Regions from separate parts of the Paenibacillus sp. FSL R7-0302 genome, predicted to be linked through region 3. Evidence: riboswitches for the same ligand, from Rfam matches in the RefSeq annotation. Region 3 holds a riboswitch; each other region holds the start of a gene.
The links. Region 3 has a riboswitch for cyclic di-GMP ahead of MKY96_RS30595 (flagellar assembly protein A). Riboswitches for the same ligand answer to the same signal wherever they lie in the genome.

Region 1: linked by a shared signal. The riboswitch ahead of MKY96_RS26885 (anti-repressor SinI family protein) and the one ahead of MKY96_RS30595 (flagellar assembly protein A) in region 3 are both predicted to bind cyclic di-GMP.
Region 2: linked by a shared signal. The riboswitch ahead of MKY96_RS25640 (transglutaminase-like domain-containing protein) and the one ahead of MKY96_RS30595 (flagellar assembly protein A) in region 3 are both predicted to bind cyclic di-GMP.

The regions. Positions count from the first base shown of each region.
Region 1 is NZ_JBBOWB010000002.1:268,703-273,699, forward strand. Features, by position in the region: gene sipW (signal peptidase I SipW) at 1-577, shown strand, start outside; gene MKY96_RS26870 (TasA family protein) at 677-1,273, shown strand; gene MKY96_RS26875 (TasA family protein) at 1,313-1,903, shown strand; gene MKY96_RS26880 (helix-turn-helix domain-containing protein) at 2,221-2,553, shown strand; gene MKY96_RS26885 (anti-repressor SinI family protein) at 2,699-2,842, opposite strand; cyclic di-GMP riboswitch class I at 2,877-2,980, opposite strand; gene MKY96_RS26890 (2-oxoglutarate dehydrogenase E1 component) at 3,408-4,997, shown strand, end outside.
Region 2 is NZ_JBBOWB010000001.1:5,952,541-5,957,537, reverse strand. Features, by position in the region: gene MKY96_RS25660 (glycosyltransferase family 39 protein) at 1-85, shown strand, start outside; gene MKY96_RS25655 (glycosyltransferase family 2 protein) at 182-1,159, shown strand; gene MKY96_RS25650 (GtrA family protein) at 1,149-1,553, shown strand; gene MKY96_RS25645 (class D sortase) at 1,625-2,278, shown strand; cyclic di-GMP riboswitch class I at 2,404-2,485, shown strand; cyclic di-GMP riboswitch class I at 2,559-2,639, shown strand; gene MKY96_RS25640 (transglutaminase-like domain-containing protein) at 2,653-3,462, shown strand; rRNA gene MKY96_RS25635 (16S ribosomal RNA) at 3,828-4,997, shown strand, end outside.
Region 3 is NZ_JBBOWB010000002.1:1,080,421-1,085,417, forward strand. Features, by position in the region: gene hcp (hydroxylamine reductase) at 1-297, shown strand, start outside; gene MKY96_RS30590 (aldo/keto reductase) at 395-1,369, opposite strand; gene MKY96_RS30595 (flagellar assembly protein A) at 1,384-3,048, opposite strand; cyclic di-GMP riboswitch class I at 3,126-3,218, opposite strand; gene biuH (biuret amidohydrolase) at 3,724-4,407, shown strand; gene MKY96_RS30605 (ABC transporter substrate-binding protein) at 4,433-4,997, shown strand, end outside.

The DNA of each region.
Region 1 (4,997 bases), 810 kb from region 3:
GATAATTTCCACTCTGATTCTTATAGTGTTCCTGGTGCTGATCACAGCCGTTGTCATCTCCAAAGCCTCCGGCGGCGAGCCCTCCTTCTTCGGCTACCAGATCAAGACGGTATTATCCGGCTCCATGGAGCCCGGCATCCAGACCGGTTCCATTGTGGCCATTAAGCCGGGCGGGGACATGACCCGGTTCCAGAAGGGCGATGTGATCACTTTTCTGAATCCCGATAATATCCTGATTACCCACCGCGTGGTCGATGCCGAGCTGAACAGTGCTCTGGGGGAAGCCAGCTACACCACCAAGGGCGACAATAATGATTCTGCCGACACCGCAGCCGTTAGTTCCACAAATGTGGTAGGTGAGTACACCGGCGTAACTATCCCCTATGTGGGCTATGCCATGAGCTTCGCAGTCTCCAAAGCCGGAAGCGTAGTGCTGATGATTATTCCCGGACTACTCCTGCTGCTCTACGCGCTGTATTCTTCCTGGAAGGCCGTTGCGGCACTGGAAAAGAAGAACGTCTCGTCTTCCGCAACCAGCGGCGGCGGGCCGGATACTCTGACTGACCTCGTACAATGATCGATTGTCCTCTCCCGTTTACGAAACGCGGAGCCACAATACAGCTTGCCGGAAGCACCGGCTATGCACAAAGCAGACTCATAAGAGAGGGATGAACAAATGAACGTCAAAAAAACATTAGGTCTCGGCGTTGTATCGGCAGCATTAGGCTTAACCCTGGTCGGCGGAGGCACCTTCGCTTACTTCAGCAGCACTTCTACTTCCTCAGCTTCTTTTAACAACGGAACCCTATCATTACAATCTGATCCCTCCGTCATTGTGAATCTCAGCAATCTCAAGCCGGGCGATACCGTCTTACGGGACTTCAAACTCAAAAATGACGGGACGCTCAATATTCCCAAAGTGGTACTGCGCACCTCATCGGCCATTACAGACGCCCAGGGAGACAACGGTTCCCATAATTTCAAGGATGATATTATTGTGACCTTCCTCGTGAACAAGGATAAGAAGGAATCGCCGCTCCTGGTCATCTCGCTGGCCGATCTGGAGCAGGAGAGTCCCGATCTGGTGGCCCGGGGAATTGTCGGAGCGATCTTAGGCGGAGAGAAGTCCGGCATCAAAGCCGGCACCTCGGATAACCTGACCATCCAGTTCGCCTTCAAGGAGACCCTCCAGCCGCAGAACTATTATCAGGGCGATACGCTTGCACTGACTCTGAATTTCGAAGCCAACCAGGAAAAAGGCACGCTCCAATAATTCCACAACAAAACAAACCATTCGAGGAGGAAATCAATCATGGGTATCAAAAAAACATTGGGTCTTGGCGTAGCATCGGCAGCACTGGGCTTGTCTTTAATCGGCGGGGGCACCTTCGCTTACTTCAGTTCCACAGCTACCAGCACGGCAACCTTCGCAGCGGGTACGCTGAAGCTCGGCTCTTCCTTCAATACTCCGGTAGCGCTGACGAATCTGAAGCCGGGAGATTACACCGTCCGCACCTTCACCTTGTCCAATGACGGCACACTGGATATCAAATTCCTGAAGCTTGCCACCACTTACACCGTGACCGATGCCAAGGGCGATAACGCAGGCCAGGATCTCGGAGACCACTTCAAGGTCAAGCTCCTCGATAATACGTACACCGGCGGTTCACTAAGCGGTCATGTGCTGTCCGAGATCTCTCTGAAGGATCTGAAAAACACCCCCAGCTACGATCTCGTAGCAGCAGGCGTACTGCCAGGCGGGATTGCCGCCGCCGGGTCCAAGACCTTCAAGATCGCCTTCGAATTCGTAGACAACACGCTCGATCAGAACATTTTCCAGGGTGACGGCTTAGCGCTGAACTGGACCTTCGATGCGCTTCAAGGAGTGGGAGAAGCCAAGTAGCTCAGGGGCCAGCCTATACAAATGAACATGACTTTGCCGTCCTTTATTAGGAAGGCAGCGTTTCAGCAATCCATCAAGACGGCATATCCTCCCCCATCCGGGCCGGGTATGCCGTTTCTTTTTTCCCGTTGCCGGGTTCAAGATTTTGTCCGTTTTGCGGATTTTTGTTATACTGACAAGAGAAAACGGCTTGGCCGGCCTTTGAACGGGCGGTACCGTTTCAACGAGAAAGATAAGGAGAATGTATAGCGCGAAGCATATCACTTCTTATCTTTTACCAAAAAAGTACGGAGGGCGTTGTAATCGTGTCAGATACTATGGGAAGCCGCATCCACAAACTCCGGCTGGAGAAGGGCTATTCGTTATCCGAGCTTGCCGATAAGGCTGATGTGGCGAAATCATACCTCAGTAATGTGGAACGGAACATTCAATCCAACCCCTCCATTCAATTCATCGAAAAAATCGCTGACGCGCTTCAGGTATCCATTCATGCACTGCTGTATGGCGGATTGGCAGAGACGGAAGAACAGGCTCTGGACGGGGAATGGTTCCGGCTGGTTCAGGAGGCCATGGCCTCCGGTATAAGCAAACGCGAATTCAAGGAATTCCTCGATTACCAGAAATGGCGCATGGAACAAAAGGACAACTAGACGAGCATTGTATGCCACAGGGAAGACTCCGCACGGCAGGGAGGCCGCCTTCGGCGAAGGCAGCCTTTCAAGCGGCATACAGAAAAGGCACAGCGTACCGGACGCTGTGCCTTTTCTGTATGTATCGCAGCAATGATGACCGCCCTTACATCGCCTGGAGCGCCTTCTCACTTAGAAACCGGCGGATATCCTCCGCCGCGATCCCCGCCTGCTTGGCAGACATCAGCAAGTGCACCCATTCTAAATCCAGATCTACTGCCTGCAGCTCGTCATTCCCCTGGTTGGACATATCCAAGAAATCTCCTCCTAGAATTTTCGCGTCCCCAGGCAGTCCGGCCATCATAGTAGTATTGCTACTTTGTAGTATTTCTACTTTAGATCCGAGACTTTGTGCCCCTGTCTTTCGGCAGGTTTACCTTTTACTGGACCCTTTCCATCATGAAAGGATCTGGCAAGAATCGATGAAACCGTTCTCCGCAATAACATTATACAAGATCATGTGAGATTAGTGTGTCGTTTTCTGGAATTTTTTTATGATAAAATCTGAGGAAACTTAGCTGAAATTGCCAGCGGCTTTTATAAATATTTCCAGTTCCAAGTTCAAACCTTATGTAATAGTTTAATTATACTAAAGGGAACGCTATCCGCTCCGCCTTATTTCTATTTATGATAGTTCCGTATGAATACTGTAATGAATCATGCCAAATTGCGAACGGATTGCGCGAAAGTATGAATTGATTACCCCGCCGGAAAGTAGCACAATAAGGTGAGAATGAAACCGCAAACATTTGCAGCTCCGCCAAGTGGCACACTGGATGCCTCGCGTGGAGTTTATCCGTTAGGAGGACCTATTCATGGCAGTCAAAGAGCCCTATAACGACACAGTATGGAGCAAATACTACGGCCCCAACCTGGGCTACATTCAAGAAAGATATGAGCAATTTGTCAAGGACCCCTCTTCTGTTGAACAGCATTACCGCGATCTCTTCACCGTATCCGGCCCCCCTCCGTTGGCACCCGATGCCGAGAGGGCTCCAAGGCCTGCCGTATCAGCAGATGCCGAGTGGCTCAAGAAGGCTGTCAAGGCCTCGAAGCTGATCGCTAATATTCGAATATATGGCCATATGGCCGCAGACATTGACCCGCTGGAGCGCAGCACGAACCCGATGGCCAAATGGCTGGAGCTGGAGACCTACGAGCTTACCCGCGAGGATCTTAATGCCCTGCCCGCTTCGCTGATCTGGGATAATGCCCCTGCGGATGTGCATACCGCGATGGATGCCGTCCACAGAATGCGCCAGGCCTATACACAGACCATTGCTTATGAATTCGGGCATGTGCATGATGAACGCGAGCTGCGCTGGCTCAACAGCCAGGCGGAATCGATGACCTCCCCTGCCCCGCTGAATAATACAGAACGCAAAGAACTGTTGAAGCGGCTGGTTCAGGTGGAGCATTTCGAGACCTTCCTGCACAAGACCTTCGTCGGCCAAAAGCGCTTCAGCCTGGAGGGCAATGATGCCCTTGTGCCGATGCTGGATGAAATTGTGCGGGCTGCCGCGCATGACGGCGCAGAGCATATCCTGATGGGCATGGCCCACCGCGGAAGACTTAATGTGCTGGCTCATATTCTGGGCAAGCCTTATGATATTATTTTCTCAGAGTTCCATCATTCGCCGAACAAAGAGCTGTTCCCTTCGGAAGGCTCTATGGGCGTGACCTACGGCTGGAGCGGTGATGTGAAGTACCATCTCGGGGCTGACCGTGCCGTCCGCGAAGGCGAGACCGTACGCACCCGGATCACGCTGGCCAATAACCCGAGCCATCTTGAATTCGTCAATCCTGTAGTCGAGGGCTTCACACGCGCCGCACAGGAAGAACGCAACGCTCCGGGACTGCCTAAGCTGAACACAAGCAAGGCTATGGCTGTGCTGATGCACGGCGATGCAGCCTTCCCCGGCGAAGGTATTGTCGCTGAGACGCTTAATATCGGCAAATTGCAGGGTTATCAGAATGGCGGTACCGTGCATATTATCGTCAATAACCGGATCGGCTTCACCACAGAGAGCGAGGATTCCCGCTCCACCCATTATGCCAGCGATCTGGCCAAAGGGTATGAGATTCCGGTCGTGCATGTCAATGCCGATGACCCGGAAGCCTGTATTGCCGCAGTCCGTCTGGCCAGCGCTTACCGCCATATGTTCAAGAAGGACTTCCTGATTGATCTGATCGGCTACCGCCGCCACGGACATAATGAAATGGATGATCCCGAGACGACCCAGCCGATTGTGTACGGCAAAGTGCGGAACCACCCTACTGTGTACCGCGCTTATGCAGAACGCCTGGAGCGCGAGAAGGTAATCACAGCCGATGATCTGAAGAACATGATTGCCGAGGCGGAGAGCGTCCTCCAGCAGGCCTTCGATCAGATGAAGGAAGGCAAG
Region 2 (4,997 bases), on a different contig from region 3:
GTTCTATCCGGTATTGTCCGGCATGCAGGTGAACAGCAGTTATATCATTCATGTACTTCGCTGGTTCCCTTCCTGGGTATTCTAGGAGGGGAGCTGTAAGAGCCGCATAGCTGCTCAAAGCTGATGTTGATGAAGCGCATCAAGGAAGCTGTGGCTTACAATAAATTTAGGAGGAACCCTTGTGAAGGCCAGATATAGTGTAATTGTGCCCATGTATAATGAGGAGGAAGTCATTCAGGTAACGTACGAGCGGCTCAAAAAAGTAATGGATGGTTGCGGCGATTCCTATGAGTTAGTATTCGTCAATGACGGCAGCCGGGACCGTACGGCTGAGATTATGCGCGGCATCAGCAATACGGATGAGCATGTCAAGCTGATTGACTTCTCCCGTAACTTCGGCCATCAGGTGGCGATTACGGCGGGTATGGATTATGCTGAAGGCCAGGCTGTTGTGGTCATTGACGCAGATCTCCAGGACCCGCCGGAGGTCATCCTGCAGATGATCGCCAAGTGGAAGGAAGGCTATGAGGTAGTCTATGCCAAGCGGCTGAAGCGCCACGGAGAGACCTTCTTCAAGAAGGTGACAGCCAAAATCTTTTACCGTCTGCTCAGCAGCATGACCAGTGTGGAGATTCCCACGGACACCGGGGACTTCCGGCTGATCGACCGTAAGGTCTGCGATGTGCTGCGCGGCCTGAAGGAGAAGAACCGTTATGTGCGGGGGCTGGTAAGCTGGGTCGGCTTCCGGCAGACCATGGTGGAATATGTGCGGGAGGAACGCTTCGCCGGGGAGACGAAATATCCGCTGAAGAAAATGATCCGCTTTGCGCTCGACGGAATCACCTCCTTCTCGCACAAGCCGCTCAAAATCGCCTCGTATATCGGATTCTTCCTGTCCTTCTCCAGCTTCATCTACCTGTTTCTGGTCTTATTCCAGAAAGTCTTCACCTCTTGGACTGTGCCGGGCTGGGCATCCATTGTCGGGGTGAACCTGCTGTTTAACGGCATTGTGCTGATGCTGCTGGGCGTCATCGGGGAATACATCGGACGGATCTATGATGAATCGAAGGACAGACCGCTCTATATCGTAAGCGAGACACGGGGCTATCCGGATGCCGAGACCGAAGACACGCGGAAGGAAAGCGACTATGCAAAATAAGGCCTGGAGCGCAGGCATGATCCAGTTTCTGAAATTCAATGCGGTGGGCCTGCTTAACACGTTCATTGATTTTGCGGTATTTACCCTGCTGCATTCCCTGGGGATGCTCAACACCCCTGCACAGATTATTTCCTACAGCGCCGGGACGGCCAACAGCTTTGTCTGGAATAAGAAGGTGACCTTCAAGGGCCGGGACAGAGGAGGCAATAGCGGCTTTGACCGGATGCAGCTGGTGAGATTTATTGTGCTGAATCTGCTGGTGCTGGGCATTTCGGTGCTGCTGATTCATCTGCTGACTGACCGGCTGGGAGTCCAGGTGCTGATGGCCAAGGTGCTGGTTACCTTTATTACAGTAATCATTAATTTCTTTGGAAGCCGGAAGTGGGTATTCTAAAGAGATAGAGCGTATATCTTCCCCGTATTCTGCGGAGGCAGCACTTATTCTATATTGCGGAGGCGATTGTCATGCGGAAGTTATCCTATTTGATTATACTTGCCGGGGTCCTGATTATGCTCTACCCCAAAGGAAGCGAATGGTACGAGGACCGTCAGCAGCAGAAGCTGCTGGAAGAGGCTGAACAGGCCTATAGTGAAATCGTTCCTTCGGCTACGGCTCCTGCCAGCCAGGATCTGAGCAAGCCTTATGCGGAAGTCACCCAGCTGCTGGCGGAAGAGTCTGGTGCGGAAGAGCCGGTGCCCACTACAGCGCCCGAGATTGAAGTGGGAGGCAAGATCACCGCTATTATTGAAATCGATAAAATCGATCTGAAGCTGCCTGTACTGGAGGGCGCCACCAAGACCAATATGAAGCATGCAGCGGCGCATATGAAGGAGACAGCTCCGATTGGCGCGGTAGGCAATGCAGCGATTGCTGCGCATCGGTCAAGAACGGCAGGGCGGCTGTTCAACAGATTGGATGAGGTTGGTAAAGGGGATACCATTACTGTTATTACAAGCGGACAGGAATACAAATATGTTGTATATGATGTATCTATTGTAGAGCCTACCGATATTTCGGTACTGAAGGGAAAGGATGATGATAAGATTTTGACCCTTATTACCTGTGATCCGCTAGTCAACCCTACCCACAGACTTATCATTCACGCGAAGCTGACCTGATTCTATCAGGACAAGGCGATAAAGGTCGAAAAAACATAAAATTTTAGTATATTTGTGGTGAAATCTAGCAATTGGGTCTTGCTAATAGATATAGATATGGTAAGATATAACTATGAAAGCTAATACACGATAAACGGCAAACCTATCGAAAGGTAGGGACGCAAAGCTACAGGGCCTTCCCGTCATGGATGGCAGCCAGTTACCGAATGAAGAGGCTTTTTTTGTTTGTTTTCATTCTGAATCTGTCATTATGTGGTAGTAGATTGGACAGATAAAGCTTATACGATAACGGCAAACCTATCGAAAGGTAGGGACGCAAAGCTAAAGGGCCTTCCCGTAAGAATGGCAGCCAGCTACCGAAAGGGGTTTTATCCATGAAGAAGTTTTATTTAATGCTGATTACACTTTTTGTGATCGTCACTTCCGTGCAGACAGGCACTGCTCAAGCAGCAAATGCAGATTCAAGCTGGTTAAATGTTGGACAACTTGATCAAGGGATTATCGGGGTTTCTTACGATGTTCCTAAGGACAAGAAGATGAAGCTCATGATTACCAAGGACAATAACAGCTATACTTACAACTTATACACTTCCAAACCGACCGAGACGTTCCCGCTGCAACAAGGTAATGGCTCTTACAAGGTCTCCGTTCTTGAGAATACTACCGGCAACAAATATAAAGTACTATCTTCCGAGACTGTATCTCTCTCCATGAGCAATGTGAATGCCGTATATTTGAGCTCTGTACAGAATGTGAAGTGGAGTTCTTCCGATAAATCCGTCCAAAAGGCAGCACAGCTTACAAAGGGTCTGACCACAGATGCAGACAAAGTTAAGGCTATCTACAATTACATCGTAGCTAACGTGAAATATGACTACTCTCTGGCCAACAGTGTAAGCACGGATTATATTCCGAACAACGACAACACACTGGCTACCAACAAAGGGATCTGCTACGATTACGCTTCCTTGTTCGCTACTATGCTCCGCAGTGAAGGAATTCCAACCAAGTTGGTTATGGGGAATACAAGCTATGTAACTTCATACCATGCCTGGAACGAAGTGTTCCTGAACGGCAAATGGGTGACGATTGATACTACAGTGGATGCAGGTCTGGGCAAGAAAACAGCAACAACAGAACTGGTCAAATCAGCAAGCAAATATACTGCAGCGAAATTCTACTAAGAATAGCTGTGAACTATAGCATTATCTGAGACTAACCCGCTTAATGATTAAGCGGGTTATTTTTATTTATATAAAGGTTGCTTTTTAATAGAAGGATAGGTTATTATAAATAAGCGTTGTTGGAGCGGCAAGGGAAATGAGAGATTACTTAAATAAGTGATTTCAAAAATAAAGCTTGCATTGCTCAGATGAACGTGATATATTATAAGAGTTGCTGGTGACGATAACATCGCCGCTGACAACGAGCTTGATCTTTGAAAACTGAACAACGAGTGAGTGGGAAATCACTTCGGTGAGATCCAAAATTAGAGAATGTAAATTCTCGTCAGATGTTTCAAAATGAGCAATCGCTCTTTCTAAATACCAATTTGGAGAGTTTGATCCTGGCTCAGGACGAACGCTGGCGGCGTGCCTAATACATGCAAGTCGAGCGGAGTTTGAGAGGAAGCTTGCTTCCTTTCAGACTTAGCGGCGGACGGGTGAGTAACACGTAGGCAACCTGCCCTCAAGCCTGGGATAACTACCGGAAACGGTAGCTAATACCGGATAATTTCTTTCTTCTCCTGAGGAGAGAATGAAAGGCGGAGCAATCTGCTGCTTGGGGATGGGCCTGCGGCGCATTAGCTAGTTGGTGGGGTAACGGCCCACCAAGGCGACGATGCGTAGCCGACCTGAGAGGGTGAACGGCCACACTGGGACTGAGACACGGCCCAGACTCCTACGGGAGGCAGCAGTAGGGAATCTTCCGCAATGGGCGCAAGCCTGACGGAGCAACGCCGCGTGAGTGATGAAGGTTTTCGGATCGTAAAGCTCTGTTGCCAGGGAAGAACGTCCGGTAGAGTAACTGCTACCGGAGTGACGGTACCTGAGAAGAAAGCCCCGGCTAACTACGTGCCAGCAGCCGCGGTAATACGTAGGGGGCAAGCGTTGTCCGGAATTATTGGGCGTAAAGCGCGCGCAGGCGGTTATTTAAGTCTGGTGTTTAAACCTTGGGCTCAACCTGAGGTCGCACTGGAAACTGGGTGACTTGAGTACAGAAGAGGAAAGTGGAATTCCACGTGTAGCGGTGAAATGCGTAGATATGTGGAGGAACACCAGTGGCGAAGGCGACTTTCTGGGCTGTAACTGACGCTGAGGCGCGAAAGCGTGGGGAGCAAACAGGATTAGATACCCTGGTAGTCCACGCCGTAAACGATGAGTGCTAGGTGTTAGGGGTTTCGATACCCTTGGTGCCGAAGTTAACACAGTAAGCACTCCGCCTGGGGAGTACGGTCGCAAGACTGAAACTCAAAGGAATTGACGGGGACCCGCACAAGCAGTGGAGTATGTGGTTTAATTCGAAGCAACGCGAAGAACCTTACCAGGTCTTGACATCCAACTAACGAAGCAGAGATGCATCAGGTGCCCTTCGGGGAAAGTTGAGACAGGTGGTGCATGGTTGTCGTCAGCTCGTGTCGTGAGATGTTGGGTTAAGTCCCGCAACGAGCGCAACCCTTGACTTTAGTTGCCAGCAGGTGAAGCTGGGCACTCTAGAG
Region 3 (4,997 bases):
GCCGGCCAGTGCAATGACTCCTATTCCCTTGTGGTTATAGCGCTTAAGCTGAAGGAAGTGTTCGGTCTTGCGGATATCAACGATCTTCCGATCTCCTATAACATTGCCTGGTATGAGCAAAAGGCGGTCATCGTACTGCTGGCCCTGCTGCATCTGGGCGTGAAGAACATTCACCTGGGTCCTACACTTCCGGCGTTCCTGTCGCCTAATGTAGCCAAGGTCTTGGTCGATACCTTCGGTATCGGCGGGATTACTACCGTACAGGAAGACATGGAGCGGTTCATTGCTGCGGTCTGATACCATACAGATTCAGCATTAGCCAAAATACACAAAAGCGAGTCTCCGTATACGGAGGCTCGCTTTTGTGTATGGATATGAACATCACCGTCAGCGTTTACGGCAGCCGGTAGACTGCAAACGGCTCGCCGGTGCGGAGGGCGGCGCTGGCCTGGTCAAGCTGCTCAAGTGTTCCTGCATCCGGTGAAGCAGAGAGACTCTGCAGATTATGCTGTACCTGCTCTACTGTAGTTGCGCCGACAATCACTGTGGAGACGGCGGGCCGGTTCATCAGCCAGGCCAGGGATAGAGCCGCAGGTGAAGTGCCCATCTCCTCCGCAATTGCTTGAACCTGCTCCCCGAGCGAGATGCGCTCCGGGGTAAGGAAGCGGCGGAAGTTCGGATCGGTCTCTGCTCTGGAGCCGGCAGGGGCACTGCTGCTGCCGGCATATTTGCCGGTAAGAATGCCGCCCGCCAGAGGGAAGTATGGGATGATGCCCAGACCCTGATCCAGGCAGAGCGGAAGCAGCTCGGCTTCGGGCGTGCGGTCAGCCAGCGAATAGCTGCATTGGATAGAGATGTATTTCGCCCAGTTACGCGCATCGCTGATTCCGAGCGCCTTCATCAGCTCCCAGGCGGCATAATTGGAGGCTCCGATATACCGCACCTTGCCTGCGGAGATCAGATCATCCAGTGTGCGCAGTGTTTCCTCCAGCGGTGTGTAGGGGTCGAAGGTGTGAATCTGGTACAGATCCACATAGTCGGTCTTCAGCCGGCGCAGGCTGCCCTCCAGCTCCTGCATCAGATGATGGCGCGAAGAGCCGCTGCCGCCGGGTCCCTCATGCTTCGGCAATCCGGCCTTGGTCGCCAGCACAGCGTTATGGCGTCTGCCTTCAAGCGCAAGGCCAATGATCCGCTCCGATTCAGAGCCGGCATAGATATTGGCAGTATCGATGAAATTGATGCCCTGATCCATAGCGGTGTGCAGAATGCGGACCGAGGTCTCCTGATCTGCCCGTTTGCCGAAGGAATTGGTTCCAAGACCCAGGGCGGACACCTGCAGGCCGCTATTGCCCAGACGGTTATATCTCACGCTCTCACTTCTCCTTATATAGTAGTAGTCTTAGCAGAATCACGCACAAGCAGCTTGCCGCCGGACTCCAGGCGGCTCTCCTGCGACCGGGCAAGATTAATCACCGCATGCTCCTCCTGGAGCAGCTCAATCTCCTCGCCCAGCTTGAGGAGCAGCCTGGAGAAGCGGCTTAGCACATTGTCTGTGATGTACCCGGTGAATTGTCCCGGATGGGCGAATACCTCAAGCATCTGCCGGAGCGGGTCTGTGCCGGAGCCGAACTCTCCGTTCATACGGCTCAGGGCAGCCTGAAGATCACGGATCAGGCTGCCGAGGTGGCTGTATTTATCCTCCAGCAGCAGCATGACTACCAGGCCGTAATTCACGGATTGCTGGCGGGATTCCACATTCTTGGCCAGCTGGCGCGCTGCCTCCAGCAGTCCGTCCGTCTCTGTCCGCAGCAGGCTTGCGAGGCTATGCAGACGATGCTGCAGTACCCCGGCGTGTCCGGCGTACAGGCCGCTGCCGGTGACCTGGCCGCTAACGTAAATACTGCCGGTGGCTATAATTGTAGATTGGCGGATATCGCCATAGACGTACACATTCCCGAGGGCTTCAACCCGTACAGGTCCTTCCAGATCTCCCGGTACAATGATGTCACCTGCGAACATAACATCGCCCGCAGGATCGGTCATCTCGCTGGTCAGCAGACAGGCCGGAGGGAAGTCACATATCCGGACGCTGCTGTTTCCTCCGCAGATGCGGGGTCTGCCGGTATGCCGGGCCACGATATGACCGCAGGGAAGGAGCTTGGCATGATTACCGGCAGCAAAGTAGAGATCCTGCGGCGGGGGAGGGGGCAGTACCCTTCCTTCTGTGTCGAGGCCGGGAATGCCTTCTTCGGGCGGCAGTTTGCGGGCGAAGACTTCGCCTGCAAAGGTAAAGGGGGCTCCCGGGAAACGGAGATACTCCATGGTATCCTCAGGCTTCTGACCCGGGGCTCCCTGTCCCTGAAGCATCCGGTTCCCCTCCAGTGTATGCTCCGGCAGCAGGAATTCCAGCCGGGCTTCCTTGCCGGGCAGCGGGGATCTTCCTTCAGCGATGCATACGGGAAGATATGTAGGGTTCTCCAGCTCCGCGTACAGGGCGGGAATGTTCAGGTTGCGCAGAATAAAACGGTTGTCCAGTGAGGCGATAATCTGTTCTATGGTGAGCGTGGACAGCAGCATCGCCGGATTGGGCTGGGCACGGACAACCGCTTCGAAGGCGGCAGGACAGTTGACCAGATTCCAGGCGTACTTCTCTGCACGGTATAAAGTGAAGTGGACCTTGAGCTTGTCAGGCGATACGGTAATTTCATATTGCGGCTTCTCACAGATCTCCCAAGTGATATAATCCGCCCTGGTCACCTCGGTTGGTTCTGTAACGGTCTTCCAGTTGATCTTCAGGACAACAGGGTGGATCGCAGAAATGCGGGCGGGAGCACCTCCGGGGAGCGGGGGAGTAATAAATATCTGGTTGTCCTGCACGAGGATAATTCCATTCTTATCTCCAGTTGTCCCGTCAGAAGTCCGGCCCTCCACAGAGAATGAATCCAGGAGACCTTTACGTTCGAGCATCAGGGACTCTACGAATTCATATCGGCTTGGTTCGATATCCTGCTGCGGCATGGTTGTAACCTCACTTTTTCGTATGATCAATGGCAATTCGTACAGAAAAAGAACATCATCAAGCCTGGGAGGCTTCCCCTCCTGAACAGCTGGCTTAAGTGGTCTCTATTGGCAGCCTGGCAACCGTAAACGCAGATTCTGGCGTTCTTAGGCCCATAGCTTTGCGTCCTGCCCTTTCGGGGAGTTTGCCTTTAGAAATAGATCAATGATATACATCCTGTAGAGGCAATGAATAGTGGTCGACTGCAATCGACAAAAAGAATCATAAATAGTTCTTATGCGTCATTAACTTCTGCAAACAAGCTTAATTCTAGTACTTAAAGAGCTATTTTTCAACTATATTATGCCTATTTATCAAAAAACTCGAAATATGCAGCTCTATTTCGACAAAAAAACTGGTTTCCCAGCGCTTACAGCTTATGGAAGAGGCAGAAGGGGGGAAGTGTGAGCATTGAACTGTTGGGACACTCTGGGCTTGGTAAGACCCGGAGTGTTCCTTTTTGATAAGGAGTATTGCGAGTATAAATGTTATGTATATGTTAACTATGTAAATAAACACAAACATTCAGTGTATTATTTCGTAATAAAACCGAAGACATCCCAAATTCATTGTAATATAATCTAACTCATACCAAGGAAACGCGAATTAATGTTAACTAATATAACATTAATAGAGATAGCGACATCAGGAGAGGAGCATAAACCATGCAGATTGCAGCAACACCTTACATCTGGCCTTATGACGGGGCTGTGGACCCGGCGAAGACAGCGCTGATGATTATCGACATGCAGACGGATTTTTGCGGCAAGGGCGGTTACGTCGAGAGAATGGGTTATGACCTCTCATTAACAGCGAGGGCGATTCAGCCCATTCAGCGGCTGCTGGCACGTATCCGGGAGATTGAAGGGTTCACCGTGATCCATACCCGCGAGGGGCATAAGCCGGATCTGTCGGATCTGCCGGCGAACAAACGGTGGCGCAGCCGCCAGATTGGGGCCGAGATCGGCTCCGAAGGACCGGCGGGACGAATCCTCGTGCGGGGGGAGCGCGGCTGGCAGATCATTGAGGAGCTGGCGCCTGCTGGCGGAGAGTACATTATAGACAAGCCGGGCAAAGGGAGCTTTTACGCAACGGACCTGGACCTGATCCTGAAGAATAAAGGAATTACCCATCTGATTCTGACCGGTATTACGACCGATGTCTGTGTACACACCACGATGCGGGAAGCTAATGACCGCGGGTATGAGTGCCTGATTCTTGCAGATTGTACGGGAGCGACGGATGAAGCGAATCACCTGGCGGCACTCAGTATGGTTCAAATGCAGGGCGGGGTGTTCGGCAGTGTAAGTGATTCACAAGCGGTGCTGCGTGCGCTGGAGCAATACTAAATCATTCATAAACGGGGGAATAACCATGTGGAACAAGTCCAGAACGAAAGCGCTGATGCTGTTAACCTCGCTGATGCTGCTCCTGACCGCCTGCGGTAACACTACGGAAGCCGGTAAGGCCGAAGGCCAGGGAGCGGAAGGCTCAGGCGAGCTGAAGAAGGTGGTGCTCCGGCTGAAGTGGATTCACCAGGCGCAGTTTGCCGGCTTTTATACCGCGGTGGAAAAAGGCTTCTATAAAGAAGCGGGGCTGGATGTTGAGATCCGCCCGGGGGGCTCGGATTTCCCCGCTGTGCAGATGGTAGCTTCCGGCAGTGAGGAGTTCGGAGTTACGGGTGCCGACCAGGTCGTCATCGCCAGAGAGAAAGGCGTCCCTGTCAAAGCGTTATCCGCGATCTACCGCAAAACCCCGTTCGTCATGTTCACACTCAAAGAGTCCGGGATCAAGACGATGGAGGACCTTGTCGGGCAAAAGGTAGGCATTAAGCTGGGCGGCAACGAAGAGCTGACCTTCCGGGCCATGGAGAAAAGCGCGGGCATCGACCCTTCGCAAATCGAAGAGATGCCGGTCAAATACGATCTGAGTCCGCTGT